2 regions of the Halalkalibacter sp. HAAS-P014 genome follow, and region 1 is predicted to be linked to the other one. Evidence: riboswitches for the same ligand, from Rfam matches in the RefSeq annotation. Region 1 holds a riboswitch; the other holds the start of a gene.

Evidence for each region. A riboswitch is a leader RNA that binds a small molecule or an ion and turns the genes downstream of it on or off. The one in region 1 is predicted to bind glycine.
Region 2: linked by a shared signal. The riboswitch ahead of AC1FXZ_RS09010 (trimeric intracellular cation channel family protein) and the one ahead of gcvT (glycine cleavage system aminomethyltransferase GcvT) in region 1 are both predicted to bind glycine.

What each region holds. Positions count from the first base shown of each region.
Region 1 is NZ_JBWQTV010000003.1:6,241-22,329, forward strand. Features, by position in the region: gene AC1FXZ_RS02610 (DUF2626 domain-containing protein) at 1-208, shown strand, start outside; gene AC1FXZ_RS02615 (MBL fold metallo-hydrolase) at 475-1,110, opposite strand; gene AC1FXZ_RS02620 (DUF2759 family protein) at 1,332-1,517, shown strand; gene AC1FXZ_RS02625 (YqhG family protein) at 1,571-2,371, opposite strand; gene AC1FXZ_RS02630 (DEAD/DEAH box helicase) at 2,349-4,034, opposite strand; glycine riboswitch at 4,274-4,383, shown strand; gene gcvT (glycine cleavage system aminomethyltransferase GcvT) at 4,589-5,686, shown strand; gene gcvPA (aminomethyl-transferring glycine dehydrogenase subunit GcvPA) at 5,700-7,043, shown strand; gene gcvPB (aminomethyl-transferring glycine dehydrogenase subunit GcvPB) at 7,040-8,509, shown strand; gene AC1FXZ_RS02650 (rhodanese-like domain-containing protein) at 8,569-8,946, opposite strand; gene AC1FXZ_RS02655 (lipoate--protein ligase family protein) at 9,105-9,938, shown strand; gene dat (D-amino-acid transaminase) at 10,010-10,849, opposite strand; gene AC1FXZ_RS02665 (vitamin B12-dependent ribonucleotide reductase) at 11,299-13,851, shown strand; gene splB (spore photoproduct lyase) at 14,011-15,036, shown strand; gene mntR (transcriptional regulator MntR) at 15,205-15,633, shown strand; gene AC1FXZ_RS02680 (patatin-like phospholipase family protein) at 15,723-16,089, shown strand, end outside.
Region 2 is NZ_JBWQTV010000011.1:61,929-78,017, reverse strand. Features, by position in the region: gene AC1FXZ_RS09020 (MBL fold metallo-hydrolase) at 360-1,151, shown strand; gene AC1FXZ_RS09015 (hypothetical protein) at 1,333-1,554, shown strand; gene AC1FXZ_RS09010 (trimeric intracellular cation channel family protein) at 1,631-2,269, opposite strand; glycine riboswitch at 2,447-2,532, opposite strand; glycine riboswitch at 2,534-2,641, opposite strand; gene AC1FXZ_RS09005 (helix-turn-helix domain-containing protein) at 2,843-4,945, opposite strand; gene AC1FXZ_RS09000 (DUF5058 family protein) at 5,149-5,856, shown strand; gene AC1FXZ_RS08995 (small-conductance mechanosensitive channel) at 5,877-6,599, shown strand; gene AC1FXZ_RS08990 (amidohydrolase) at 6,694-8,103, shown strand; gene AC1FXZ_RS08985 (2-hydroxyacyl-CoA dehydratase subunit D) at 8,376-9,548, shown strand; gene AC1FXZ_RS08980 (2-hydroxyacyl-CoA dehydratase subunit D) at 9,545-10,849, shown strand; gene AC1FXZ_RS08975 (CaiB/BaiF CoA transferase family protein) at 10,846-12,066, shown strand; gene AC1FXZ_RS08970 (ABC transporter substrate-binding protein) at 12,336-13,961, shown strand; gene AC1FXZ_RS08965 (CapA family protein) at 14,112-15,227, shown strand; gene AC1FXZ_RS08960 (CapA family protein) at 15,229-16,089, shown strand, end outside.

The sequences.
Region 1 (16,089 bases):
TGGGATTTTTGCAGTTCTATTCTTTGTTGGTAATATGTATAATGTAGCATTGTTGTTCTTTGCACAAACTGGTGCTTTATTAGCACTAAGCTACCTGAATTTATCTGAACGTGTATACATGTACATTTTTGGTGCCTATTTGACGATTTTCTTCGTAGGCTTCACGTATTACTCAACATTTTTACTAGTACCAAGTTTTGGGCATTAATCACATACTACATATGTGTAAAAGAGAGAAACCGTCTCCTTACTGGGCACGGTTTCTCTCTTTTTCCTTTTAAATGTTAATACTATTGACATAGTGGTAAACTATTTTATACAATAGAAATAGATTGGTGAGTCTTTGACTGGGAGTCCCCCTCCCCTCAAGGTTCTTACATCAATACGATTTACTCCCCGTTGGGCCTTTACGTTGTTAAAGGCCCTTTTAACATGGAAAAGAGGCTGTCTCTTTAGAAAGCAGCCCCTTACATATTAAAATCCTGTTAGAAAAGGATTTCCGTTCATTTCTGCGTCAATAGTTGTAGTTGGTCCGTGTCCGCAAGCTACGACGGTTGTCTCTGGTAATTCTAATAGCTTCTTATGGATACTATTTAACAATAACTGGTGATCTCCTCCAGGTAAGTCTGTTCTTCCAATACTCTGTGCAAATAAAGCATCACCCGAAAAAACAATCTCATGATCTTTTAAATAGTAGGAAACACTTCCAGGAGAATGACCCGGTGTTTCATATATTGCAAAAGTAAACGATCCAATTGTTAAATTCTCTTCTTTTTCAATAATATGATCAGCAGGCTTTACTGTAATGGCTTGTTCCCCCATAAAACGTGCTGAACCATTTTTATTTGGGTCTATTAACCAGTCTTGCTCTTCCTTATGTAAATAAACGGGGCAAGTGAACTCATTACGTACATCGTCAACTGCTCCGATATGATCAAAATGAGCATGGGTTAATAAAATAGCGAGTGGTTTTAGCCCTTGAGACTTAATCCATTGAACAAATGCTTGTCCATCACCACCAGGATCAATGATAATAGCTTCTTTTAGATCATTTTGAATGACATAGGCGTTTGTCTGAAGTGGCCCAAGTGGAATTTGTGTCCATTTCATATATTTTCCTCCAATTCTTATAAGGTTATTTCTATCATACAATACAAGAAGCAACTCGACAAACCGAGAAAAAAAGAGTAAAATAAATGCAAAATGTCCAACATAAAGATTGAGGATATTTTCTAACTTCGTCAAATTTTAGGCTGACAACGTCCACAATTGGCTTTATAATAGGACTAGTTAAGCTGTGTTCATAGTTTTACATAAGGAGGGAAGATAAAATGGTCTTTTCTATTATCATGTTAGTAACGGCGCTTTTGTGTGCGGCCGCAATTGTGCGTGAAGTTCGCAGAAAAAACTTTTTCGCAGTAGGCTTTGCTGGAATCTCATTTGTTGTATTTGGTTGGTTTGCAATTGCTACAATTATCTCAATCATTACAACAGGTGGGGGAGCACCTACAACTTAATGAAGTACTGATGAAAAAAGGCAACTACTATATTGTAGTTGCCTTTTTGGTGCCTATGGTTGAAAAACTTGTTGCTCTAAGTAGAACATTCCACCGTTAATGATAGATACATGTATGTTCGGTTCGTATTGTTCTTTAAGTGCTTGTTTTTCCACTTGATAACTTTCGGGTTTTTCCTCGTAATCTTCATAAAACTTTTCGAGAAGAGTTAAGTCAGCATTCCATCTTTCAATTGCTTCTTCGGCCCATGATTTATCTTCATTTTCAGCGTATGTTTGTACCATCTTTTGCAATCTTATCAATCCACTATGAACCGTAATTAGCGGTGAGAGTTTAAAGCAGTAATCAGGAATATTAGGAGATAATTCTTTTTCCAAAAGCTTATCATAAAACTGTTGAACAATTTGTCCATGAATAAGATTGAGCCCTAAAGATAATAGGACATCTTTTTTTCGGTCACATTGAAAGGAAACCTTAATGTTTAAGCAAAGCCATGGCTGTAAGGGGATCGATTTTCGCCCCGACGCATGAATATTCTCATAAAGTCTAATGAACCCTCCTAGTTCGCGAGTTGAAGAGAATAACTGGCGCAGCCTTGGTGCCCCGAAATGAATTTGTTCGCCACGCATGTCATCAGGTGCATTGTTTTGATCGGTGATAAATGTAACCTGCATTGGATTTGGCTCACCACCTGTTTTTTCAAGGTAATGCCAATAAAAAGGTCTGTTCATTAATAGCTTATCTAATTCGATAGATAGTTGTACTTTTAAATAACTAGGGTGGTTTTCAATAATCGGACTATCATTCGCTACAAAATATCTCTCTAAAAAGTCATGAACTTGAGGCTGTTGCATCGACTTGATCCTCCTCATTAGATTTAGCTGCTTCTTCTGCAGCCTCATTCATAATGGCTGCAAGATGATCAAACTTTATTCTCATTTCTCCTTCAGAGTCAGATTGCAAGAGGATATCCTGTACATGCTCTTCTACAGAAGGAAGTTCAATTTTTGTTAATATATCATCTAGTTCACCAATAACGGCTTCAAAGAGGTGGATCTTCTCATATAGTAATTTAAGAATGTGTTGTTCTACAGTGTCGTTTACAGCAAAATTGTAGATGTGAACATCTTCTTGTTGGCCAAGACGATGAATACGACCAATTCGCTGCTCAATACGCATAGGATTCCAAGGTAGGTCATAGTTAATGATATGACTGCAGAACTGCAAATTAATCCCCTCACCACCGGCTTCTGTAGCAATTAAGACTTGGGCGTGGTTTTGAAAGAGTTGACGCATCCAATCTTTCTTTCCTCTTTTAAAACCACCTCTAAATGGGACGGAAGATATTCCGTTCTGTTTAAGAAACCATTGTAAATAAAGCTGAGTTGCTCGGTATTCTGTGAAGATAATAACTTTGTCGTTTATCTTTTGAATAATCTCCAATGCTTTCTCTGCTTTTGCGTGTCCATCAACTTCACCGATTTTGTTTATTAATTTTTCTGCCTGTGGAAGTGCACGGCCATCAGCATGAGCTCGTTCAATCATGTTTTTCAAAGTCATAAAAGCAGCTTCTCGACTACTGCAAAGCTCTCTTTTTAAAGTGAGCAAGCCGAAATGATTGGAATCGTCTTTTAACTTTTCGATCTCATTATAAAAAGCACGTTCTGATTCACTAAAGTCAATTGGAACATTTTTAACAATTCGTTTCGTCCATTCGATCCCAGTTTCCTCACGACGATTTCGAACCATAACCTTGTTTACCAACTCTTTTAATTTCTCCTCATTTTTGGGGGATCGTTTATTTGATCTATACTCCTTTTCAAAAGAGGTGATATCACCGAGATGACCAGGTTTTAACAATGAAACCAAATTAAAAATTTCCTCTAGTTTATTTTGTACCGGTGTTGCTGTAAGCAATAGGCAAAATTTCTTCTTTAGATGTTTGATAAATTCGTAATTTTTCGTTTTAGGATTTTTTAATTTATGCGCTTCGTCAATAATAACTAAATCATAAGGCTGATCTAGTACAATTTCACGATGGGGAGGCCTTTTTGCTGTATCAATAGATGCGACTACTACGTCGCATTGCTCCCAAACATACGATTTACGCTGGGCAACAGCGGGAATATGGAACTTTGTGTTAAGTTCAATTGCCCACTGTGAAACAAGAGACGCAGGTACGAGAATTAAGACTTTTTTCACTAGTCCACGAATCATATATTCTTTCAAAATTAGTCCTGCCTCAATCGTTTTTCCGAGTCCCACTTCGTCTGCCAGTATTGCCTTCCCATTCATTTGTTCAATAACCGTATTAGCTACTTCAATCTGATGTGGGAACGGTTTTAGTTGTGGAAGGTGCTTAGGAGCTTGTAAACCATGAAACTCAGGAATAATTTGGTGTTGCTCAGCTTCATACGCTAATTTAAATAGTTCCCAGTTCGACCACGGTCCGTCTTGTTCTAGCCTCTCCTTGAAAGTGTCATTCCACTTTTGATCAAAATGTATATCAATATTCAATGTAACTCATTCCTTTCGAGCGAACTTTAGTCTATATCCGAATGAAAACATGAAAAAAATATAAAATAAAAAGATTTAAGAAATAAATAGTTGCCAAAGGGACCCTATCTTGATACGATATCAGTAGAAATCCGAATTACCTAATTTACCTGTTTGGAAGAAAGTTATACATGTAGTATGTACCAACTTACATAAATTCATGAGTATCAATACATAACGAATGAATTTTATATGTGCGAATGAGGATAAGGGGAGAGATTGCAAGATAGAATGCAACGCCGAAGGAGCAAGCGCTTGATAATGTGTTATCAACTGCGAATCTCTCAGGCAAAAAGACTCTTATTTGACGCAGCTCTGGAGAGTGCTTATATGAGCCACCTACGAAGACACTATATTTTTTGAATATAGGAAACTTTCTGGTTGAAGGACAGAGTTATACACATTTCCCGTGTATAACTCTGTCCTTTTTTTTGAAGATTAATCTAGTAGTATTAATGCAATCTCAATAGATTTAGAAGGTATTAATAAGAATAGGTTCGAGGAGGGGTTATAGTATGTCAGAATTAAAGCGCACACCGTTATATGATTTTTATAAAGAAAATGGGGTGAAAACAATTGACTTTGGTGGATGGGATTTGCCTGTTCAATTTTCTAGTATAAAAGAAGAACATGAAGCTGTTCGTACAAAAGTGGGGTTATTTGACGTCTCACATATGGGAGAAGTAGAAGTGAAAGGCCCAAAAGCTTTAGCTTATCTTCAAAAAATGATGACAAATGATTTATCCAAAATTGGAGATAATCAGGCACAATATACAGCAATGTGCTATGAGGATGGTGGTACGGTTGATGACTTACTCATATATCGAAAAGCTATTGATGAGTATCTACTGGTCATAAATGCTTCGAATATTGACAAAGACGTTCTATGGCTGTTGAAACATATGACAGAAGGTGTAGAGGTTGAAAATGTATCGAATCATTTTGCGTTACTTGCAATCCAAGGGCCTTTGGCAGAAAGTATAGTTCAAAAGAAAACATCATTTGATTTATCGTCTATTCGTTTTTTCCACTTTGCAGATCAGGTCGATATTGGTGGGGTCAAAGCCCTTGTATCAAGAACTGGTTATACGGGTGAAGATGGATTTGAGCTTTATTGCCAGGCTGATGAAGCACCAAAACTATGGAAGATATTACTTGAAGCAGGAAAAAATGATGGCCTTGTCCCATGTGGCCTTGGTGCTCGCGACACCCTTCGTTTTGAAGCGAGATTACCTTTGTATGGACAAGAACTTACGAAAGAGATCTCTCCACTTGAAGCTGGGATTGGATTTGCAGTGAAAGTGAACAAGGAAGCGGACTTTGTTGGGAAAGAAGCTTTGAAACAACAGAAGGAAACGGGTTTATCTAGAAAGTTAGTTGGGTTAGAAATGATAGATAAAGGAATCCCACGCTCAGGGTATGAGGTTTTCTCTGATGGTAAACAAATTGGCTTCGTTACTTCAGGAACGCAATCGCCAACATTAAAGAAAAATGTTGGACTTGCTATACTCGACATAGACTTCACAGCTTTAGGAAGTGAAGTAGAAGTAAAAGTTAGGAAGAAGCTTTTAAAGGCAAAAGTTGTTCCAACCCCATTTTATAAGAAGGCGTAGAGGAGGAGTATATATGAATCACCGTTATTTACCGATGACAGAGGAAGATCAAAAGGAAATGCTTAATACAATCGGTGTTGAATCGATTGAAGAATTATTTTCCGATATTCCAAAGGAAATTAGATTTAGCGAAAAATTAAATATTAAAGATGCATTGAGAGAACAAGAACTTGTTGCTTATTTTCAAGAGTTAGCAAGCAAAAATGTATCACTAAAACAAAAGCCGTCCTTTTTAGGGGCAGGTGTATATGAACACTATATTCCATCAATAGTTGATCATGTAATATCTCGTTCTGAATTTTATACGGCGTATACTCCTTATCAACCGGAAATCTCGCAAGGAGAACTTCAAGCCATATTTGAATTTCAAACAATGATTTGCAATCTTACAGGAATGGATTTAGCTAACTCTTCTATGTATGATGGACCGACGGCTCTCGCTGAAGCAGCAATGCTTAGTGCAGGACAAACAAAAAAGAAAACGATTCTTGTTTCAAAAGCTGTACATCCTGAAGCTCGAGAAGTTCTGCAAACAAATGCGATCGGTCAAAGGCTGAATGTAATTGAAATTGATACGAATGATGGTGTAACTGATTTAGAACAGTTACAAGAAGTGTATGGAGATGATACTGCATGTGTCGTTATCCAACATCCAAATTTTTATGGCAACTTAGAACCGTTATCTGAGATAGAAGCCATTGCGCATAGAGATAAATCGATGTTTGTTGTTTCAAGTAATCCACTAGCTTTAGGACTTCTTAAGCCACCGGGAGAGTTCGGAGCTGACATTGTCGTTGGGGATGCTCAACCGTTTGGAATTGCAACTCAATTTGGGGGGCCACATTGTGGGTATTTTGCAACAACTAAGAAATTAATGCGCAAGGTGCCGGGGCGACTAGTTGGGCAAACGACAGATGAACATGGACAAAGAGGGTTTGTTTTAACACTTCAAGCTCGTGAACAACATATTAGACGAGAAAAGGCCACTTCTAATATTTGTTCAAATCAAGCGTTAAACGCGCTAGCTGCTTCGGTCGCGATGAGTGCAATTGGCAAAAAAGGAATAAGAGAAATGGCCTTTCAAAATGTTCAAAAAGCAGCATATATGAAAAAGAAGTTAAAAGAGCAAGGGGTGGATCTCGTCTCTGAACAGCCAACTTTTAATGAGTTTGTCGTAAATGTAAAAAGGCCTGTTTCAGATGTAAATGAAATCCTTCTCCAAAAAGGATTTATTGGTGGATATGATCTAGGTCGTGATGATCAAAACTTAGAAGGTTATATGTTACTAGCTGTTACTGAAGTTCGCACAAAAGCAGAAATTGAGAATTTTGCTAAGGAATTGGGGGCCGTACTATGATGACAAAAGACCAACCACTAATTTTTGAACGTAGTAAGAAAGGGCGAGTGGGTCATAGTTTACCAACATTAGACATCGAGGAACAAGCAATTGAAGATTTGATTCCTACAGATTTTATACGAGAAGTCGAGCCTGAATTGCCTGAAGTTTCGGAACTTGAGATCATGCGCCACTATACTGCGTTATCGAAGCGTAATCACGGCGTAGATTCTGGATTTTATCCTCTTGGATCGTGCACGATGAAATATAACCCTAAAATAAACGAAAATGTAGCACGTATTGAAGGACTAGCTAATATTCATCCTTATCAGCCTGTGGAGCAAGTGCAAGGTGCACTTGAATTACTGTATGAACTTCAAACGTCACTTGCAGAAATCACAGGTATGGATGAGGTAACCTTGCAGCCTGCAGCAGGGGCTCATGGTGAGTGGACCGGATTGATGATGATACGAGCTTATCATGAAGCAAATGGAGATTTCCAGCGTACAAAAGTAATTGTACCTGATTCAGCGCATGGAACAAACCCAGCATCAGCAACGGTAGCTGGCTTTGAATCTATTACTGTAAAGACGAATGAGCAAGGTTTAGTTGATTTAAATCATTTGCGTGAAGTTGTTGGGAATGATACCGCAGCTCTAATGTTGACAAATCCAAATACACTTGGTTTGTTTGAGACATATATCGATGAGATGGCTGAAATTATTCATAGTGCAGGTGGAAAGCTCTATTATGATGGAGCTAACTCAAATGCAATCTTAGGAATTACAAGACCAGGAGATATGGGGTTTGATGTGGTTCATCTAAATTTGCACAAAACATTTACTGGTCCTCATGGTGGAGGTGGTCCTGGATCTGGACCTGTAGGAGTTAAGAAAGAATTAATTCCGTATTTACCAAAGCCGTTGATCATTAAACGTCCAGATGGCCTCTATGATTTTGATTACAATCGTCCACATTCGATCGGGCGCGTGAAACCTTATTACGGTAACTATGGTATTAATGTTCGTGCGTATACCTATATCCGGACAATGGGCGCAGAGGGCTTACGTAAAGTTTCTGAATATGCTGTTTTAAATGCAAATTATATGATGAGACGACTCGAGCCTTATTTTGACCTTCCATACACTCAACATTGCAAGCATGAATTTGTTATTTCAGGACGTCGTCAAAAGAAACTTGGAGTAAGAACGTTAGATATTGCGAAACGCTTATTGGATTTTGGTTATCATCCCCCGACGATTTACTTTCCGTTAAATGTTGAGGAATGTATGATGATTGAACCAACTGAAACTGAATCAAAAGAGACATTGGATGAATTTATTGAAGCGATGATACAAATTGCCCGTGAAGTTGAAGACAACCCAGAGGTTGTTCAAGAAGCTCCTCATACGACGGTTATTTCAAGACTTGATGAAACGACTGCCGCAAGAAAGCCAATATTAAAATATGAAAAAGGAGACGTCTAAAAAAGGTTACCCAACCTTTTTAGACAGCCTCCTAAATGACTAATGAGCAAAACTGCTCATTAGTTTTTCTTTTTTATTTTACCTGTCCACTTCTTAAATCCACCCTTTAAGTGTGAAATATCCTCGACTCCACGCTTTTTCTTTATAACCTGAGCAGCTTGTCTACTACGAGCGCCTGACTGACAATAAAGATAAACGGGTTGGTCATTACGAACTTCGTTAATGCGTTGGCGAAGTTGTGACATTGGAATGTTTCTGGCTCCAAGAATATGCCCACCTTCAAACTCGCGTGGTTCACGAACATCAATTAGTTGGGCCTTGCGATAACCTTTAATAAAATCGTCTTGTGTTAATGTTTTTAAATATTTTGGATTGTAAAAGCGCTTAAACACTGTGTACGCTAAAAATCCAAGTAGGATAAGCCATAAGTATACCATTGATTGTTGTTTACACTCCTTTACATACTTCCATCAAGATATATTATAATGGTGACGGGGTAATTACGCAATCATTCTAATTAGGCAAATTGCTTGGCTCAACAAGGAAACCTCTGTTAAAATAACAAATGATAATAGATGGAAAGAAGCGATGTAAGATGAAGGAGACTTGGCGTTACATAGATTCAGGAGATTGTTCTCCTGCTTATAATATGGCTTTAGATGAAGCGTTACTGGATTGGCATAGCAAAGGATTGATCCCTCCTACAATTCGCTTTTATGGTTGGAATCCTGCAACTTTGTCAATCGGATATTTTCAAAAAGTAGAAAAAGAGATCAATATGGATAAAGTACACGAATACGGCTTAGGGTTTGTTCGCAGGCCTACAGGTGGTCGAGGCGTGTTACATGATAATGAATTAACATATAGTGTAATTGTTTCCGAACAACATCCAGAAATGCCTAAAACGGTTACAGAAGCTTATAGAGTTATATCTGAAGGGATTTTAGAGGGTTTTAAAGATGTAGGATTGGACGCTTATTTTTCCATTCCCCGTACTGAGGAAGAAAAAAGCGCACTCAAAAATCCTAGATCTGCCGTTTGTTTCGATGCGCCGTCATGGTATGAGCTTGTTGTAGAAGGACGTAAAGTAGCTGGTAGTGCGCAAACTAGGCAGAAAGGTGTCATTTTGCAGCACGGATCAATTATTTTGGATATTGATGAAGATAAGTTATTTGATTTATTTAACTATTCTAGTGATAGACTACGTGAACGTATGCAGAAGAATTTTAAGAATAAAGCTGTAGCAATCAATGCTCTTCGTAACGAGCCATTATCAAAGGAAGAGGCGAAAGCTGCATTTAAAAGAGGGTTTGAAAAAGGCTTGAATATAGAATTGGAACCATATACCCTGTCTGAAAAGGAAAATAAAGTGGTCATGCAGATTGCAAGAGATCGCTATGAGAACGACGAATGGAATTATAGAAAATAATTAAAAAGAGACTTGTCGATATATACAGACAAGTCTCTTTGACTTTAAGGGTAAAACTATGGAACTATTTATTATTTATTAGGTAATAGTTCTTTAAATTTAGTTTGAAGGTCTTGAGTTACTGGGCCTACAGGGAATGACGTTGATAATTGTCCACTTACGGTTGCAATAGGTGTAATCTCTAACGATGTACTTGTAATAAATGCTTCGTCTGCATGTTCGAGCACCTCGACTGGAAAAGGTTCTTCTACAACGGCATAATTATGTTTTTGGGCTAAGTTAATAATGAGTTGTCTCGTAATTCCGTTCAAAATTAAGTTTGTAGCAGGATGGGTATAAAGTACTTTATCTTTGATTAAAAATAAATTTGATGAAGAGCCTTCAGTTATCGTTCCATCCCGATGAAGGATCGCTTCTAGACAATCATTATCTGCCGCCTTACGTTTAGCAATGACATTTCCTAGTAGATTAATTGTCTTAATATCGCAACGAAGCCAGCGAATATCATCTGTAAGCCATACATTTATGCCATTTTTTTGAATGGCTTCAATACTTTGAGACTGTTGTGTAAAAGCTGTAAATACAGGAGTTGCATCTCGTGAATACAAGTGATTTCTTGGCTCGATACCACGTGTGACCTGAAAATAGACGGTCCCATTTTGAATGGAGTTCTTCTCAACTAATGTATATATTAATTCAGTTATTTTCTCATTCGAAAAGGGGAGAGGTAGGTCAAGTTTTTTCGCGCTTTCAACAAAGCGATCTAGATGTTGTTCCATGGCAAATGGACGACTTTCATAAAGTTTTACTACTTCATAAATTCCGTCGCCAAAGTAATAACCACGATCATCAAAGTGGACTGTTGCGTCTTTTCTAGGGATTAATTTTTCATTTTGGACTATATATTCCATTATGATTCCTCCAGTTTGTCTAACTTATAGAAGATTGTTTATTTTTTTGTGTTTCTAGGATATCACAATATTATCATTCATCTAGTAAAAAATTTGTCAACTAAATTGATTGAATCGGCAATCAGTGATGTGATAAGAAGTTGAACGAAATGAAAATTTAGCAAGAGACAAATTTATTCATTTTGTCGAAATAAAACGGATAAAAATCTCTTAAACTCGTAAATGCTTCAATTTATGATTTATTACAAAGTTGACAAAAAGAGTAAAAATATAATCTGGCACAATATATGGTGTATTTAAAATAAAACTGAGCACAATATATTGAATCTAATAATAGTCTTGTGGTAAGCTTAGCCAAGAATAATCGTAAAAGAACTAAATAACGATTTATAAACAAACTAGATTAGCGAGTGTTTAATAGAGTTTCCGAATAAGAGGAGGAGAAGCGAATGGCGATGACAATGTCAAGAGTAATGCGCCTAAACGTTGAAAGGTTAAATGAGGATATTAAGCAATTTTCTCAAGTACATCCTATAACGAGTGATATGAAGATTACACAAAAAGGTGTATCACGACTAGTAATGTTAGACCGCTATACATTTAAAGATACGGAAAAGAAGACATTAAAAGAAGGTGACTTTGTTGTCTTAACAGTAAAGGATGATCCGAAGTTTCCGGCTCGCGGTTACGGCTTTGTGATCGAACTAGATCATGAAACAAACGTTGCAAAGGTACTTGTTGATGAAGAGTTTAGGGGAGTACTTGAGGGGGATGAGGCGGAAAGTGGCATTGTTTCTCGTTCGCTTGATACGATTGAAAAGCCTCTTGAGTTGTTTTATGAGCAGATTGCAAAACGAAACGCAACTGGACTAGCTTCAGTAGAACCAACAGAGGAGAAAAGACAAGAAGCGTTTAAGCAATTTTATGAGCAACTCGTTGCAATGAACTTTATTCCAGCGGGACGAGTGTTGTATGGTGCAGGTGCTGAAACAGATGTAACATACTTCAACTGTTATGTAATGCCATATGTTCAGGATTCACGTGAAGGGATTTCTGAACACCGTAAGCAGGTAATGGAAATTATGAGCCGTGGTGGAGGGGTTGGGACGAATGGTTCAACATTAAGGCCTCGTAATACACTCGCTCGTGGAGTAAATGGTAAATCTTCAGGATCCGTTTCTTGGCTAGATGATATTGCAAAGTTAACACATCTTGTGGAGCAAGGTGGTTCAAGACGTGGAGCCCAAATGATTATGCTATCAGATTGGCATCCAGATGTTTTAGAATTCATTATTTCAAAGATGCAAAACCCACGTATTTTGCGCTTTTTACTTGAAAATACAGACGATGAACAAATTCAAAAGCTCGTTAAAGGCAAACTCTCATTCACACCTTTAACAGAAGTTGAAGAATCGATGTATCAAGGGATTATAAACTATAAAACCATTCCAGGCCTAGGAGGGTTTGATCCTAAAGTCATCCAAGATGCAGAAGAAAAGTTACAAGTCGGTGGAACATACTCTGTTAACAATTCAGAATTTCTAACTGGAGCTAATATTTCTGTTTGTTTAACAAAGGAGTTTATGGAAGCTGTTGAAAATGATGAAGAATACGCATTACGTTTTCCTGATGTTGAGAATTATAGCGAAGAAGAAATGGCTGCTTATAATGAAAAATGGCATGAAATCGGTGATGTCCGTGAGTGGAGCGCATTAGGCTATGGAGTGAGAACGTACCGGATCATTAAAGCGAAGGAACTTTGGAACCTTATTAATATATGTGCAACGTATAGTGCTGAACCAGGTATTTTCTTTATTGATAATGCAAATGAAAAAACAAATGCAAAAGCATATGGGCAAAAAGTAGTTGCAACAAATCCATGTGGAGAGCAACCACTTGCTCCTTATTCAGTTTGTAACCTTGCAGCGATAAATTTAGCAGAAATGGCTAATAAAGAGACAAAGGAAGTCGATTTTGCTAAGTTGAAAAAGACTGTTGAAGTCGGTGTACGCATGCAAGACAATGTAATTGATGCAACGCCTTACTTCTTAGAGGAGAATACAAAGCAAGCTAAAGGTGAAAGAAGAGTTGGACTAGGCGTTATGGGGCTTCATGATCTGCTAATTTATTGTGAAGCAGTTTATGGATCAAGTGATGGAGATAAGCTTGTAGATGAGGTTTTTGAGGTAATTGCTACAACGGCATATCGTACAAGCATGGAACTTGCTAAAGAAAAAGGAAGTTTCCCATTTTTAGTGGGCTCAACAGAAAAAGAAACAAAAGAGCTTCGCAATGCTTTTATCAATACAGGATACATGAAGGAAATGCCAGAAGATATTAGACAAGGTATTTTAAAACATGGAATACGTAATTCACACTTACTAACCGTTGCTCCGACTGGAAGTACAGGTACGATGGTTGGGGTTTCAACTGGTCTTGAGCCATATTTCTCATTCTCATATTTCAGAAGTGGTCGTCTTGGTAAGTTTATTGAGGTTAAAGCAGAAATTGTGGAAGAGTATTTACGATCAAACCCTGATGCAGACCCTGAACAGCTTCCTGAATGGTTTGTCTCGACAATGGAATTATCTCCCGAAGCGCATGCAAATGTTCAATGCATTATTCAACGTTGGGTGGACAGTTCTCTTTCCAAGACTGTAAATGCTCCTCGTGGTTATACTGTAGAACAAGTTCAAGCTGTTTATGAGCGCCTCTATCGTGGTGGTGCAAAAGGTGGAACGGTTTATGTAGATGGAAGTCGTGATACACAAGTTCTATCATTAAAGGCAGAAGAGAATCGTTTCAATGATGAAACAGAACAATCAGAATCTAAAAAGAAAGTAGTATTAATTGATACGATTTCTGAAGTGAGATCGACTAATGTTACTATAGGGTCAGAGGTAGGGAATACATGTCCAGTTTGTCGTGAAGGTCAAGTTGAGGATCTTGGTGGATGTAATACATGTACAAGCTGTGGAGCACAGTTGAAATGTGGACTTTAATAAAAACTAATATATAAAAGTACAATTAGAGGACTGAGTCGGATAAACTTAGTCCTCTTCTTTATGTTTGTTTCTAATAACTTCTAGGCTGAATAATAAAGATGTGCACATTATAGTAAAGCGACCCTGTAATGTCTATAAGAAAGAGGTGTATAAAAGGTGAAGCCATTTGAACCACAGCTTGTCTATATTGAACCAGGTGCACTTGAGTACCCGTTAGGCCGAGAATTAAAGGAGAAATTTGAACAAAAAGGTGTAGAAATAAGAGAGACTACATCACATAATCAAGTGAGAAATATTCCAGGAGACAATGAATTACAGCAATACCGAAATGCAAAATCAACACTTGTGATTGGCGTGCGAAAAACACTAAAGTTTGATACTTCAAAACCATCAGCTGAATATGCGATTCCATTAGCGACAGGTTGTATGGGGCATTGTCATTATTGCTATTTACAAACAACTTTAGGAAATAAACCATATATACGAACATATGTAAACTTGGAAGAAATATTTGAAGCTGCAGATAACTATATCGCGGAAAGAGAACCTGAAATTACTCGTTTTGAAGCAGCGTGTACATCCGATATTGTAGGGATAGACCACTTAACACACTCATTAAAAAAGACAATTGAACATATTGGAAAAACAGATTTAGGAAGATTACGTTTTGTAACGAAATATCATCACGTAGATCATTTACTAGATGCAGAACATAATGGCAATACTAGGTTTCGCTTTAGCGTTAATTCAGATTATGTTATTAAACACTTTGAACCGGGAACGTCATCGTTTCTAGAACGAATAGAAGCAGCTGGGAAAGTAGCTAAGGCTGATTATCCCTTAGGGTTTATTGTAGCTCCGATTATTTGGCATGAAAACTGGAAAGAGGGTTATTATGAATTATTTGAACGTTTGGAATCAACGTTACCCTCTTACGCTAAGAAAGAGCTTACATTTGAACTTATACAACATCGTTTCACAAAAACAGCAAAGAATATTATTCAAAAAAGGTACCCTAAATCTAAGCTTGAAATGAACGAGGAAGAAAGAAAATATAAATGGGGGAAATATGGTAGAGGGAAATATGTTTATAAAGATGAGCAAGCAACTGAACTAAAAGAAACGATACAATCCTATATAGATCGGTTTTTTCCAGAAGCAAAAATGGAATACTTCACATAAAGTTGGATAACCTCATTGTCCTAAACCTATATTCTGTTGTAAAATAAAACTATTACGTCTAAATTGTAACAGTTTGGGAGTAACAGAATAGGGATATGATACAATTTTTTTGTATTATGTACCTAAAATAGCCAGTATTTGTGGCTTAAATAATATGGAGGGGACACTATGCCAACACCTAGTATGGAAGATTATTTAGAACGAATATATATGTTGATTGAGGAGAAAGGTTATGCTCGAGTCTCCGATATCGCTGAGGCATTAGAAGTCCATCCTTCATCGGTAACAAAGATGGTCCAAAAGCTAGATAAGAGTGACTACTTAATATATGAACGGTATCGTGGGTTAGTTCTAACTGCAAAAGGAAAGAAAATTGGTAAACGATTGGTTTATCGCCATGAACTTTTAGAAGATTTTATGCGATTAATTGGGGTCGACGACACACATATTTACCAAGATGTAGAAGGAATTGAACATCATCTTAGCTGGGACGCGATTGATCGAATCGGAGATTTGGTTCAGTATTTTCAAGAAAAAGAGGATCGAGTAGAAGAGCTAAGGGAAGTCCAAAAACGAAATGAAGAAGTTGAACAATAAGACATCCACAAAAAAACGTGGGTGTTTTTTATTTTTTTAGGTTGTCCTACTTTCTTATGTTCATAAGGATGAAGTGGGAGGCGATATTCATGAAAGTTGATGGTGTGTTTGCAGGAGGCGGTGTAAAAGCATTCTCCTTTATTGGTGCTCTCCAAGTGATGGAGGAGAAAGGTTATGAATTTGATCGTATTGCTGGAACAAGTGCAGGCTCTATTATTGGTGCACTTATAAAAGTAGGGTATACGAGTGAAGAGATATTTGAGTTGCTTGATAATTTAAAACTTGAGAAATTTAAAGATGAACGAATGTCTATTCTTCCTTTTGCTATTACTAAGTGGATACATCTGTATTTTAGACTCGGATTGTATAAGGGAAATGAACTGGAGAAATGGATAAATGCAGCGCTGGAGAAAAAAGGGGTTAAAACCTTTGGGGACATTCCTAAAGGGTCATTGA
Region 2 (16,089 bases), on a different contig from region 1:
TATTATTTTATTGGGAATTAATAAAAAATTAGCAGATAGGAAATTAGGGAATCATTAGCTAAAACCATACAGGTTCAAACTTTTGTAAAAGGAGAATGTAAATGGAAGAAAAGATTGGAAAGTGTACTAGTTGTGGCAGAACAATTTATTGTAGGGATGTGCCATTACCTGAGCATTTTAGTAAACAGTGAAAGTGAGTATCAAGTCGGTTATTCTATTTTCTGTCAATGCGTATATCCAATGAAAAGTATGGAAGGTTTCCCTTGGATTCAATATAGTAGATAGGTGGAAAAAACACTATAATTTATGCTATATGTTTGAATGTTTAATCAAATCATGGAATGAGAGAGGAGACAGCAATGATCGAAATTAGTTCTCACTCGGATGTTACATGCTTGAAAGGGTCGGTAACTTATCAAAACGTGCCAATGACAATATACTCTTTTCTTGTTGATCATATGCTTGTTGACACAGGTCCCGTTTCATTACTAGATAGCTTTACTCCTTTTTATCAGGAAGCAGATATTGATTTAGTGGCCTTAACCCATCACCATGAAGATCATACAGGGGGAGCGAAGTGGGTAGGTGAACATAAGAATGTCCCCATTTATGTTAATGAAAAATCAATTGATGAATGTTTGATTGGGAGTGAGTATCCAAAGTTTCGACAAGGATTTTGGGGATTACGAGAGGGGTTTCTCGCAAAACCTTTTGAACAAACGGTGATGTCAAGAAATCAGGTATGGGAAGTCATTGAAACTCCAGGACATGCTTATGATCATGTTGTTTTTTTTAATTCGAATACGGGGATATTGTTTTCGGGTGATCTTTTTGTAAGTCGCAAAGTAAAAGCTGTCTCTCACGATGAATCGATTCCTGAATTGATTTTATCCATTCGCAGAGTTCTTCAGCATGACTTCAACGAAATGTTCTGTTGTCATGCAGGTTATTTACCTGATGGAAAGCAGTTATTACAAGAGAAACTAGAATTTCTCGAGAATCTCCAGGGAGAGGTTAAATATTTGTATGAAAAAGGCTTGTCGGTAGAAGAAATTGATGCCAAATTATTTACGAATCCACCAGTTCTAATTAAGATATCAGATAATGAGTGGAACTCGGCCAATATTATCCAATCAATTATTAGAAAATAGAAAGATAGGCGAGATGATGCGTCGTTAATAGAGCCTAAAGGAGCGTTTCTGCCAAAAAGCAGAAACGCTTTTTCGCTGAAAAGACAAGCAGTTAGAGGGTAAGGAAACTCACTTTGCAATTTTTTACATTTTTTGTATGGTAAGATTAAGTGAGGTTATTTAATGTAAAGGAGAGTGGGGTATGGACAAAGTTAAAACTCATCCATTAATACAATTAACGTTAATACTGAGTTCCATCTCAATGGCAATGTATGCTTATAGAAACTATACGAATCAAGAAATCGCTTACGGAATCTTCTTTACATTCTTATTTGTTTTTTTATTCGGATTGGTGATTGGGGCTTTATTAGAAATAGAAAAATTGATTATGAAAGAAGAGACAGTAAGAGGATCTAATTTTTAGAAAAATTGTCTACCATTGAATTGCGACTTGAGGGCATGAGAAAACGCATTTAATTACGTTTTCTCATATTGATTGATTACTGTTTACCACTGTAACTCGAAGTTTCATTTAATGAGACAGCTAGCTTTCTTCGAGGTAAGGTCCAATTAAATTGAACAGAAAGCATTCGAAACGTAACAATTAAAATAAATAATAGTATGGTTCCAACAGTTCCTGTAATGATGTTTAGCCCAATTCCAAATCCAGCTAACATTGTCCAAGCTATATAAACTTCCTTTTGCAATACCAATGGTTTTCTTCCTGCTAAAAGGTCCCTTATCATACCTCCTCCGGTACCAGTCAAAGCGGCAGCTACAATAACAGCACTTAAAGGGTGTCCCATATCAGATGCGTACATGGCTCCTTGGATAGCAAATGCAGCTAAGCCTAAGGCGTCGAAAAATACCCCACATTTTTTCCAATGATTAAACCATAACTTTGGAAGAAAAAATGCTAATGTCATAACAATAATTGCAACGGTAAATAATGAGCCTTGCGCCCATAAACTTGAAACAGGAACTCCTATAAGAAGATTACGTATCGCTCCTCCTCCAAAGGCTGTAACTAAACCTAATATGTACACCCCCATCAAATCATAATCTTCTTCCATAGCTACGATAACTCCACTTAATGCAAAAGCAATCGTTCCAATAATATTAAGAATATCCCAAACCATACTATGTTCTCCTAACTGTGGTAATCTATAAAAATCAAGTTCTTAATGATAAAAGCTAATAATGTATATTGTGTTTTCTTTTCGTATTAAATGGGTTATTTTATCAACTCATCCTTTCTTTTTAAACTATTGAACACAAAAAGGACAGGGGAAAGATAAGACTTATCATCTTACCTTTCCCCTGTCCTTTTTACCTGAGAGATTCTCTACTTCTTAAATTCAGTAGAATTCCCCGTGGGTGGCTAATAGCTCTCTCCAGAGGAGCGTCCAATTGCAGTTCTTTTACCTGAGAGTTTATATCCCTAGGTTTTTTAGGGCCTTGCTCCTTCGGTGCCGTGCTAAAAACTCTACGGTCTCTCCTACAATCATCATCCGCCAATATGCATTTTATTTTGTACAGATAACATCATAACAAATTATCAAACTATCTTTCAATAATATTCAGAAAAAAGCTGTCTTATTACTTAATTTTATATAATTTAATGCCCTTTCTAAAGCCTTAAAGACTACTTTCTTATAAGTCTTTACTAGTAAGAGAGGGAGATTCCCCCAATTGCATTACCATTACTATGGTTAATAATAAGTCGATCTAAGGTAGCAAGCCAATTGTAATTTTAAAGCATCTTCATTATTACTTAAGTCAAGTTGGATTAATTCTTCAATTTTTTTAACACGTTGGTATAACGTATTAATATGGATATGAAGTTGTTCAGCTGTTTTAGCAGCAGATCGGTTGTTTTCAATGTATGTTAAAAGAGTCTTTTCTAATTCTTTGCTTTTTTCATTCTCGGACCATAGTGGTACAAAGACTTCATTGATAAATTGTTTCATTTCTTGAGAAGGTTGGTTGAGAAAAAGACGGTTTAATCCAATATCTTTGAAACTTATAATATCAGTCCGATTTCGAGCAGTTAGGTAAGAGATTGTCTTATTGGCTTCATCGTAACACTTACGAATCTTTTCAAGCCCTTGATAAGCGAAACTTACCCCACCTCGGAAATTCGATCCGTTGTTTTGTTCCCAATCCGTCTGTATTGAATGAAACTTATGCTGGATTTCCATAAAGTTATCACTGTGTTCACTTGTGAGAAGTAATATAATCTTATTGTGAAATCCATATATTAACTTTTCTAGAGAAGGTAGTTCCGTCTTTATCTTTACTACTAGTTGATGTATCTCAATCTCTAATAGTTGTAAATCAGAGTAGTTAGGTATCTCAAAAATAGTAACTAAGTAGTAAGAGGAGGGGTTTAACCCGATTTCTTGTGCTTGTTTTAAATATTGATCAGAATCTTGAGAGCTAAGAAGACCTTGGAATTGTTCGTGCATTTTTTGGTAAAAAATTTCCGTAATGGTTTGGGTTTTCATTAGTTCTAACGTTAAAACAGAGCTGCTTTGTTCAAGTGTCATTCGGTCATTGTTAGAAAGATTTTTCACGGCTATCATAAAACATCCAAGAAAGACGACTCCGTTATAAATAGGGTATAGATAATAGGTACCAACAGAATTGATAATTATATCCAAGTATAAAGGTTGGCGTTTTCTATTAGAGAATAGCATTTTAATTTCAAAGGTACTTATAGGAGCAGGGCTTCTTAAATCACTAGAGTGAAATTTATTTTCAAGCATACTAAAAAAAGAAAACGAAGGTTCGATCATTTGATTAATTTCATGAATGATGGTTTCTACGCCTTTGTTTTGGAGAGAAATGTTTATTAAAGCTTCATGGACCTCTTGTCTTTTTTGCAGTTGTGCATTTCTTTCTTTTAGTTGTTTACTTAACTCTTCACTTTCTAATAATCTTTTATTTGCCTCAATATAATATTGTGCATTTTGAATGGCAATTGCAGCCTGTACAGCAAACCCTTGCAACAATTTTAGGTCATATGCGACCCATACTTTCTTCTTGTACCGTTGATGGATAATCATCACACCAATTTTTTTGTGTTCGATAAATATAGGTACGCACATTGCCGCTTCAGGTTTCATGCCTGCAGAATTAATATGATAATAGTTTTCGGGTGAAATACTGTAAAGGTCCATTTCCTCATAAAGCTTTATCTTAGAATTGAATATTCTGCCATGCCCATCTTCAAATACTTTTCCAGTAATGGATTCCCCGACTTTTACTTTAAAGTTATAAATATTTTGATTAAATCCTACTGGAGCTTTAGGTAATAATCTATCGGTTTCTTGGTCATACAGGAGTAAATAACCAGCGTCTGCAGCCGGTATTACTTTAAGGGCATTACGGACGATCTGTTCAAGTACTTCATCAAGGTCGAGACTAGATGTTATCGAACGAATACTATCAACTAAATTGTTTAGTTCAATGTCTTTTTTTTGTATGGTTTCCTTTGTTTGAGAAAGGGCAAAAAAGTAATATAAATATTCAATTTCGTCTTTTGACAGATTTAGAGAATGGTGAAAAATACACACGTTAATTTGATTTCCTTCACTGTAGTAAAAATATAATAATATTTTACCTTGTTGTTTTTTTATGATAAATGGCAGGTCATTGTCAGAAACGTGGAACGATGGAGATAAACTTTCTTCATTTCCTTGATTATAAATTAAAACGGTTGTATTTTTGTGAAAGTTATAACTCCACACTTGAAATGGAGTCTGTTTTAACTTTCTTTTTAAAAATAAGAGACTAAAATCAACTTCGTACACTTTAGGTTCCACTCCTTCTCTGAATGTAAAAATATATATATAATATTCGTTCTTTATGTAAAAAACTACATTGTAAATCCTTAATGTTAAGTGTAAAATAAAATCCACAGAATGAAAAGACGGAAAATTCAAAAAGTAGGAGGGGGATTGAATAAATTTTCTTTTTAATAAACAAATACTATAAAAGGAAGTAGGGATGAAAAATGGAGCAAGTGATGCAGGTAGCAAATAGTTTCCCGATTTGGATTTTGGCCTCACTCATCGTTTTCGTTGTTATGTTTCAAGCCATTACATTTATTAGACTGGCCACAAAAACGAGTTCCTCTATAGGAATGACTCCTGCAGAGGTGAAAATAGCGATTAGAACAGGAGCAATTAGTTCTTTAGGGCCTTCTTTAGCCATCATATTTGTCGCTATATCCCTCATTACGCTAATTGGTGATCCTGTTACGTTAATTCGGATTGGAATTATTGGATCAGCGGCAATTGAAACAGTAGGTGCGAGTATTGGTTCACAAGCAGCTGGTGCTGATTTAGGTGCTGCTAATTATACTGCACAGGCTTTCACAGCTGCCGTATGGGTCATGTGCCTTGGAGGAATGGGTTGGCTATTATTTACCGCAATTTTCACTAAGTCGTTAGGGAAAATTCAAGATAAAGCTGTTGGCAAAAGCAAAAATGTAAACGCTTTAAATTCTATTGCGTTTGCAGCCATGATAGGGGCCTTTAGTTACCTTGGTGGAGCAGAGATGGTGAAAGGTGTGGCTGAAACGATTGTATTAATTGTTGGATTTATTTGCATGCCGATCATTATGACTATCTCAAATAAATATAAACTTAATTGGTTAAAAGAATGGTCGCTCGGGCTAGTTATACTTATTGGGGTAATGGTGGGTTACATCTTATCTTAACATAGGAGGCGAGAAAAAAGATGTCAATGAACAATGAAGTAAGAAACGTAAATGTTAGTGAAAGTAATGGGATAGAAAATTCAAGTTTTGATTTCAATAGTTTTCAAGAGAGATCTCATTTTTGGGGAAGGCTAACACTTTGGTCAGTTATCATTTTAACATTAATGGTACCCCTTTATCTTTCATTTGTTCTAGGCTTTCATCCTGGCTGGACGGTCATTATTTCTGGCTTCTTAGCTTATGCATCTATTATTATGTTTGTATGGGTCATTGAACCAATCAGTTATTATCCTGTTTTAGGTGTTTCGGGAACCTATCTTGCTTTCTTAACTGGAAATATAGGAAATATGTGTCTCCCTTGTGCGTCGATGGCTCAAAGTGCTGTTGGAGCTCAACCTGGAACTAAGAAAGGGGAGCTTACTTCTACTTTAGCTATAGCAACTGCTTCATTGGTTAATATGTCCATTCTGATTTTTGTTATATTAGGTGGTTCCTATTTAATCTCATTAATGCCGGGTTCTGTAGTAGAGGCCTTTCGCTTTGTTCTTCCTGCTATATTTGGGGGCGCAATTGCACAATTTGCAATTAAAAAGCCGTCTTGGGGAGTAGTTGGGATAGCCTTTGGGTTATTTGTGAACCTCGGTCCTGTACCTCGTCCATTACAGACGTTCTTGTGTATCCTAGGAACAGTAGTGGTTTGCATGCTTTTAGCCAAATTAAAAAAACAGAAGGAAGCAGAATAAAAGGATTCGGTGACTTAAAAAGATTTCTAGATTGTCACACAACGGCGAGAAACTACAATTTTAAAAAATTACTATTTTGATAGGGTGATTAGATTTGAGTAAACAAACGATTTTACAATATATAAAAGAAAATCAAGCTGAGTTCACAAGTATGGCTCGAAAGATTTGGGAACATCCACAGCTAGCATATGAGGAAGAGTACGCTTCTAATCTGCAAACAACAAAGTTAGAAGCAGAGGGGTTTAGCATTCAAACCCCAATAACTGGGATTGACACAGCATTTGTAGCAGAATATGGTACTGGTAATCCAGTGATTGGAATATTAGGAGAATACGATGCGTTGCCTGGTCTTTCTCAACAAGTAGCTACAACTCAAAGTGAGGTTGTTCCGGATGGTCCAGGTCATGGGTGTGGGCATAACCTGCTTGGAACAGCAGGGGTAGAAGCTGTCATAGCGTTAAAGAAAGTAATGGTTGAGCAAGGACTGGGCGGTACGATCCGTTATTACGGTTGTCCAGCAGAAGAGGTTCTCTCTGGAAAAACATTTATGGCAAGAGAAGGGGTCTTTCATGATTTAGATTGTGCTCTAACATGGCACCCGGGTGATGCGAATATCGTCATGAATAAAAGTATGCAAGCGATGGCATCGGTGAAATTTCATTTTAAAGGAATTACCGCTCATGCTGCAGCCGCTCCACATGCAGGCCGAAGTGCATTAGATGCCGTTGAACTTATGAATATAGGTGCCAATTATATGAGAGAGCATGTGTTAGATGGCACTCGGATTCATTATGTTATAACAAATGGAGGATTAGCTCCTAATATTGTTCCAGAGTTTGCGAGTGTTTGGTACTACTTAAGAGCTGCCACCAAAAAACAAGTAGAAGAAATGTTAGAGAGGATAGAGAAAATAGCGAAAGGTGCTGCTCTGATGACGGAAACTGAAGTAAAGTCAGAAATAACAGCTTTTGCCTATGAAACCCTTCCAAATGAGAAATTAAATGACTTACTTTATGAAAATATGCTTCTATTAGATAAACCGGTTTTTGAAAATGAAGAGAAAGAGTTTGCTATGCAACTTGTAAACAGTACCGGTGTCAAAGCCGACGAAGTGAAAAGTCTATTTAGCGATAATGTTACTGAACTTCTTCCAACAAATTTCGCTTATAATAAGCAACAACATGGATCATCGATGGGGGGATCAACTGATGTAGGAGACGTTAGCTGGATCACCCCTGTGGGAACAGTCGTTACGACCTGTGCTCCTGTTGGTGTTCAGCTTCATTCATGGCAAGCAACGGCTTCTTTTGGATCTTCCATTGGATTTAAGGGGATGCATACAGCTGCAGAAGCTATGGCTTTAACTTCCTATGATTTATTAATGAATAAAGAAAACGTACTCGAAGACATAAAGGAAGAATTTATGGAAAGTACAAAAGGAAGGGAATATGTAAGTGGGATACCAAAACAGGTTATGCCTCCGATTGGAAAAAAGAGCAGTTAAATAAGTAGAAGAAGTAGAGGTGCCTATCATTTGTCGATTCGACAAGTTACAGGCACCTCTTTTTTTAACGGCTCAATTATATATGTTGGGGTTATCAAACAATTCGGGGAATAGATTTTGAGCATAAAAAAACACGCAAACTCTCCCCCAAAAATGGGGGAAGGGCATAGATTTACGGGGGTGTTTTATCCCTAAAAAATTCCGTAACATAATGATAAGAGGTAAAGGTTACATAAAAACCTTTTAAATTCTTATTAAGGAGGGGAAGCTGCGTGAGTCTTGAACAAATGTTAGCAAATAATATATTGGATAAAATTTCAAGTGTATATCTTGCCCCTGACCAAATTGTATCCAATGCGAAACAAAAGGGTAAAAAAATAATAGGTGTTCTAGGTAATGATGTACCGATAGAGTTATTAATTGCAGCGGGCTGTTTACCTGCTCCCATTAGAGGACAGCAGGATAAGGATCCAAACATTGCAAATCAATATCTTGAAAGTGGCTTTGACCCACGTGTAAAAATGCAAATGGGGCAGATTATTGATGGATCCTATGGCTTTCTGGACCACCTCATCGTATCCAATTCATCGGATGCAGTTATCCGTATCTACTATTACTTGCGGGCATTAAAACAGACAGAGCCTAATAGAAAGTTACCAGAATTACACTTTTATGACTTCTTACATTCTAAGTTAAGGAGTACTAGTTTATATAATTTAGACAGAACCCATGAATTAGTAAGGGTACTAGAACGATGGTGTGATCACTCAATAAGTAGTCGTGAATTAGAAAGTGCCATCGAATTGTGTAATCAGACCCGCAGTCTTCTGGAACGTTTTTCAGAATTAAGGGGGCCTGAGGCAGCCTGTATAAGTGGAGTTCAAGCACTGCAGATTATTAGTGCAGCTTACCTTTACCCACGCGCAGAATACAACTCTCTCTTACAATCATTTTTAGATAATGTACAGCATCTAAAACCGTTAGAGGGACCACGTGTTTTTGTTACAGGCAGTACTCATGAGCACACAGAGTTTTATGAATTGGTTGAGTCTAACGGAGCAGTGATTGTCGGCGAAGATCATGATGTCAGCCTCAGAAATTTTGCAGGGAGAATTGATACTACTGTAGATCCATTAGAGGCGATCGTTGACTATTATCACCTTGATCGTTCACTCCCTTCCTCACAATCTACTGTGTCAGAAAGAGTTACGTCACTTGTTGAAAATGTAAGCGTAACCAATTCAGAGGGAGTTATCTTTTTTATTCACCATGCAGATGATGCACCTTCATGGGATTTTCCAGAACAGAAAAATGCCTTAGAAAAACTAGGGATACCCGTTCTGTTAATCGATCGTCAGCAGTATAAACTTGATAACAAAGCAGAAGTTGATCAGAAAATAAAGGAATATATAAATTTATTGAAGAGCAGGAGGGATATGAGATGAGTGAAGGCAAGGGAACAATTAAAGAAAAAGGGAATGCAAGTGTTAAGAGATTAAAGACGCCTAGTGTAGCAACGGCCTACCAACGCGAATGGTTCAAAGGTTTAAAAGAGAAAGTGGAGAAAGGAGAACCTTTTGCTTTTGTTAATGCAGACGTTCCACAAGAAATATTCCGTGCAATGGACATACCTTATGTTGTGAATCAATGGTGGTCGTCCGTTTGTTCAGCCAAACAAATGTCCCCATACTATTTAGACTTACTAAATGAGCACGGTTATCGCCAAGATTTATGCCGATATTGTTCACTCTCTCTAGCAACATCTTTTGATCCGACACCGGAAAATGGCCCTTGGGGCGGTCTTCCTCAACCCTCAATCGCAGTAACGAGGTTAACATGTGACTCTCAGGCAAAGATTTTTGAACTATGGTCAAAAAAGTTAGATGTACCTTTTTATCCACTAGAGAATACGGTGCCTCGAACAATCCCTAATAATTGGTGGGACAAAGCAAGTGATCAATGGGAGGATTTGTTTGAATCACATCGACTAGATTATATGATTGAAGATTTTAAAGGACTGATTCGTTTCCTCGAAAATCACACAGGTAAAACATTTAGTGAAGTGAAATTCAAAAAAGTCATGAAGCTTGCGAATGAACAGGCTGAGTACAATCGAAAAACACGTGATCTCATTGCACAAACAGTACCTTCGCCTGTAAGTATAACCGATACAGTTCCTGCTGTTATGGTGCCGCAATGGCAGCGTGGGACCGAGTGGGCGGTAGATATGGCAAAAGCATTGTATGAAGAGGTTAAAGAACTTGTTGATCAGAGGAAAGCTGTGTGCGAAAGAGAAAACGTGCGATTGATGTGGCTCGGTCGGGGATTATGGTTTAATTTAGGTTTTTACCAATATTTCGAAAAAAAGTATGGCGCTGCATTTATCTGGTCCATCTATCTAGGACTTGCAGCAGATGGCTATGCAAGGTATGGGGAGGACCCATTAAGAACGTTAGTAAGCCGAACTGTAGGGATGGAGGATATGCTTCATATGCCACCATGGAATAGTGATTGGTATGTAAATGAAGCAAAGCGAAATGGGATTGATGGTGTTGTGCATTTAATTTCTGACAGTTGTACACAATCAGCTGGAGGAACCTATTTTGTAAAGAAAGCTTTTGAAGACGCTGGAATTCCTATTTTGCAATTACGTGCTGATCCTGTTGATTCACGTGGGTGGGATAATTCTAACATGACTACTCAATTAGAAGAATTTATAGAGAACGAAATAGGGGTGAATCAATGATGAATAAAGGTGCTTTAGACGGTGTAGTTGTTTTGGATTTGACACAATTTGAATCAGGAACAGTTTGTACACAAACATTAGCTTGGCTTGGTGCAACCGTGATTAAATTGGAGAGACCAGGTACGGGTGAGCAAGGAAGAGGAGCGTCGAGGGATCGCCCGAATGAAGATTCGTATGGATTTCTTATATTAAATAATAATAAAAAGTCTGTAACAGTCGATGTGAAAAAGCCAGAAGGAAGAGATTTAGTATTAAAAATGGTCGAAAAAGCAGATGTTTTTATCGAAAATTTCTCACCGGGTGTGATTGAACGATTAGGGTTTGATTACGAAACGCTTCGTAGTCTTAACCCAGGAATTATCTATGCGCAAATTAAAGGTTTTGGTACCGATGGACCATATGCGAAATTTCCTGCTTTTGATGCAATCGGTCAAGCGGCTGGGGGAGTCATGAGTATAACAGGGGAGAATGACGGACCTCCGATGCATGCAGGAGCAAACATTGCTGATAGCGGGGCTGGTTACCATTGTGCAATCGCTGTTCTTGGCGCGCTCTACCAACGTACAGTTACAGGTGAAGGGCAAAAAGTTGAGGTTACAATGCAAGATGTGATGATTAATTTTAGCCGTTCTGCATGGGGACGTCAATTGATGACAGGAAAGGAAGCTCCACGGGTAGGAAATGAAATGCCAATGGCTGGAGTGGCTCCTTGTAATGTATATCCCTGTCATCCTGGTGAGCAAAATGATTATGTATTTATTTATACTTCGAGACATCCGGGTAGCCGGCAATGGCAAAATTTACTAGAAGTAATTGGCAGAGAAGATTTACTAGATGACCCGCGATTTGCAACACCGGAGAGTCGGTATGAGCATAAGGAAGAAGTTGATCGATTAATAAGTTCTTGGACGATTCAACGAACAAAGTACGAGGCAATGGAAGCTTTGGGCAATGCGACTGTACCAGCAAGTGCCGTTTTATCTACTATAGATATAAGTAACGATCCTTATTTACGAGAGCGCGGCATGATCGTTGAAGTCGATCATCCTATTCGTGGAAAGCTAGTTATTCCAGGGAATTCTATTAAACTATCAGCTTCTGATGTTCCGATAGAGCCTGCGCCATTACTCGGCCAACATAATGAGGAATTGTATATCGAATTATTCAAATTATCTAATAAACGATTAAATGACTTACGTGAAAAGGGGGTGATTTAATTCGCTGTAAACACCTTAGTGACAAGTAAGAAATCTTAAATAAAAGCGTTTAAATAAAATCTGTACATTTTCATCTTTGTATTTGTATTAAATGTGGTTAGAGCATTGTCCTTTAAGCAAGTAGTTATTCCCTCTCCATTAAGGAGAACTAACCGACAGAGAAAAGACATAACAGCAGATGGTTATGATCATCGGTATTCATATGGCTAAGGCGCTTAAAGAGGGGGCCAATATTTTATTTTAAAAATAATTTGATTTAGGGGGCTAATATGGATAATAAAAAGCTTAAAAAGGTTAGTTTAATGTTTTTGGCACTTCCATTTATTTTGATATTGCTACTTGCAGCTTGTAGTAATGAAACTAATTCTCTGTCGGAACCAACCGACCAAAACGATTCATCTGGCATTTCAGACCAAAAAGCAGAGGATACGTATGGAGGAGAACTTAAGCTTGCTTTATCAAGGGGAGGGCAGGCTTTGGCTCCGGCATCTGAATTGAGACAGATTGCTGATGTTATTATTTCGGGTACAGCTTTAGAAAAGTTAGGAAAGTATGATTCGGAAGGCCAGATGCAACCATTGTTGGCGAAAAGCTGGGAGGAAAATGCAGAGGATTTAACAATCACATTTGAACTTAATGAGGGAATTCAATTTCATGATGGAACAGAATTTAACGCAGAGGCCGTTAAGTGGAATATTGATGAATTTGTTGATTCAGGAAGAGCTGAACTAAATGGTATTCAAGCTGTGGAGGTAATAGGAGATTATACAGTCCAAGTTCAATTAGATGCTTGGAATAGCAGTATGTTAAATAACATTTGCCACTTTATTCCAATGACATCACCTCAAGCTTACGAGGAGAATGGTATGGATTGGATAAAAGATAATCCGGTTGGGACTGGGCCATACAAATTTGTGAGTTGGGCGAAAGATGAGTCGGTCATGTTTGAGAAAAATACTGACTATTGGCAGGAGGGGAAACCATATCTTGAAGGTGTGACGTTTTATTTCATAGCCGATCCAACAACGGCCACAGCGGCACTGCAAGCCGGCGATGTTCATGGTTTTATAGATGCACCAGCCCTTTCAGCTAACGAAATGAATAATTTAGCTGAACTCAACGTTGAAATATTAACTACAGGGTTAGGAAGTTTAGGCAGAGGAATTATTAGTGATAGTGCTGATCCACAATCTCCATTTGCTGATCCATTAGTTCGAAGAGCATTATCATACGCAATTGATAGGGAAGCCATTGTTGATACGCTTTACTATGGTTATGCAAATGCTACTAATCAGTGGGGGGTACCTGGGTCACCAACCTTTAATAATGATCTTGAAATCACTTATGATCCGGAAAAAGCACAGGAGCTGTTAAATGAAGCAGGGTATCCAAATGGATTTAATACAACTCTCACTACCAGTAATGAGGACGCGGACGTAAGCCTAGCAACAGCTATTCAAGGTTATTTGTCAGAGGTTGGAATTGATATTGAGTTAAATACAGTTGATAATGCCTTCTTTAGAGAGTTGACAACTTCAGCTAATAATCAGCCTTGGGATGGCCTGGTTATGTATAATCATAGAGGTGATCACGACTTAGGTACTTATATGCCAAGAAATTTTAGTTCACAAGCTACGACATATGGTCATCACCTTACTGAAGTAGATGAAATCGTAACTTTATTTAACGAAGTGAGAAGTGCGAATGATTCGAACGAAATATTGGAAATTTCTAATGATTTACAACAATTAGTTGCTAACGATCATGCTTTGGCTACATTTATCTTAGTAGAGGGATTACCTTTTATTGTACATGAGTCGGTTCAAGATATTGGAATCAATTTTGGTCACGGTTCAGAGTGGACTCCTGAAAATGCAAAGATTAAAAGTAAATAAACTCGTTCTTATCTCATAGGGGCAGGAGCACCCTGTCCCTATTTATTAGGAGTGATTTGTTCACAACATAGTGAACGTTAGTTTTTACTGTAGATTAGTTACTAAAGAATCGATTTGTGAAAAGATGAACTTACTGGGAGAGGTGAAAAAGTGAGTAAAATAAGTTTGTTAAATGTAGCAGATATTATCCTCGCATCTAATTCAGAGCCGTTATTTTCAGATGTAAAACCAATACTGCATACAGGAGATGTTGTTGTCGGACAACTTGAAGTGCCTTACACGACCCGTCATCCAAACGCGGTATCATTAGACCGTGCGCCTGAAAGCTTGCAGCCACTTGAAAATTGCGGTTTTGACATGGTTACACTTGCTGGTAATCATTTAATGGATGCAGGAATAGAGGGGCTTGAAGATACAACGCAATGGCTGCGTAATCACAATATTAAGTATGTTGGTGCGGGAATGAATATACAGGAAGCAAAACAACCGTCTATTATTGAACGGAAAGGAACTAGAATAGGCTACCTAAATTATAACTGTGTTGGTCCAGAGGAAACGTGGGCACAACCGGATAGGCCTGGGGGTGCTTTTGTAAAAATCATAACGCATTATGAACTTGATCACGCGACTCCTGGAGGTCCTCCAAGTGTGTATACGTGGGCGGAAAGTAGTACATTAGAGTCTATGAAAACTGACATTCATAATCTTCGAGAAAATTGCGATGTTCTCGTTGTATCCCTTCATAAAGGTTTAGGTCATACTCCGGCTAAAATAGCAGATTACGAGAAGGAAGTTTCATATGCAGCAATTGATGCCGGTGCAGACCTAATTATCGGACACCATGCTCATATATTAAGAGGGATAGAATTTTATAAAGGAAAACCAATTTTTCACGGGTTATGTAATTTTGTTGCATACGCACCGATTTTAGCAGCTAAATCAGATGATGCATGGGCAAAAAGAAGAAGGGAATTATTTGGATTTGAACCAGATCCAGAATACCCGACCTATCCTTTCCATCCGGATGCCATCTATACAATGATCGCCCAATGTGAAATTGATAATGGGAAAATTACAGAAGTAAGTTATGTACCATTAATTGTCGATCGAGAATCAAGGCCACTTGTCATGAAAAAAGATACGGACGGACAACGTGTGTTTGATTACGTTGAAAGGATAACGCGAGAAGCTGAATTAAATGCAAAATATGAGTGGGCTGAAGATAAAGTTCTAGTTTATGAAAATCTAAACGGAAGGGGTGAATAGTTTGACATCTAGTAACGTGAATATATCAATAGTGGGAGATATTATCGTAGGCAATGACGCTGAATATTATTTTGAACATATTAATGAAGAACTCGCAACAAAAGATGTATTAATTGGACAATTAGAAGTTCCCTATTCGACTAAACATCGTGAATCGGAAGAGTTGGAACGAGACCCTGTTCATTTACATTCTTTAGTTTCTGCTGGGTTTGATGTTCTTTCGCTGGCAGGGAATCATCTTGCTGATTTTGGAGATAGAGGAATTGAGGACACGATTTCTTGGTTAAAAGAGCAAAACATCGAATATGTAGGAGCCGGACAAAATCTAAAAGAAGCTAGAAAGCCTGTTGTTATGGAACGAAACGGAACTAAAATAGGGATTCTAAAGTACAACTGCGTTGGTCCGAAAGAAACATGGGCAGCGCCAAATAAGCCGGGCTGTGCTTATGTCAATATCCTTACACATTATGAACTTCAACACGCCAATCCTGGAGGTCCTCCAAGCATTTACACGAGAGCAGAACCAACTTCTTTACAATTGATGAAAGAAGATATTAAACAGCTACGGTCACAATGTGATATTTTAATTGCTTCTTTTCATAAAGGGCTTGTTCATCAACCCGTGAAAGTTGCCGATTATGAAAAAGAAATTTCATATGCAGCGATTGATGCCGGCGCTGATTTGGTTGTTGGAGAACATGCACATTTGTTAAAAGGGATTGAAATTTATAAAGGAAAAACGATTTTTCATGGATTATGTAATCTGGTTGCTTACGTGCCTAGTTTATTTCCTAAACCGGGTCAAGATCAGGAGGCATGGTCTAATAAACGAATGGAGCTATTTGGTTTTGTACCTGACATA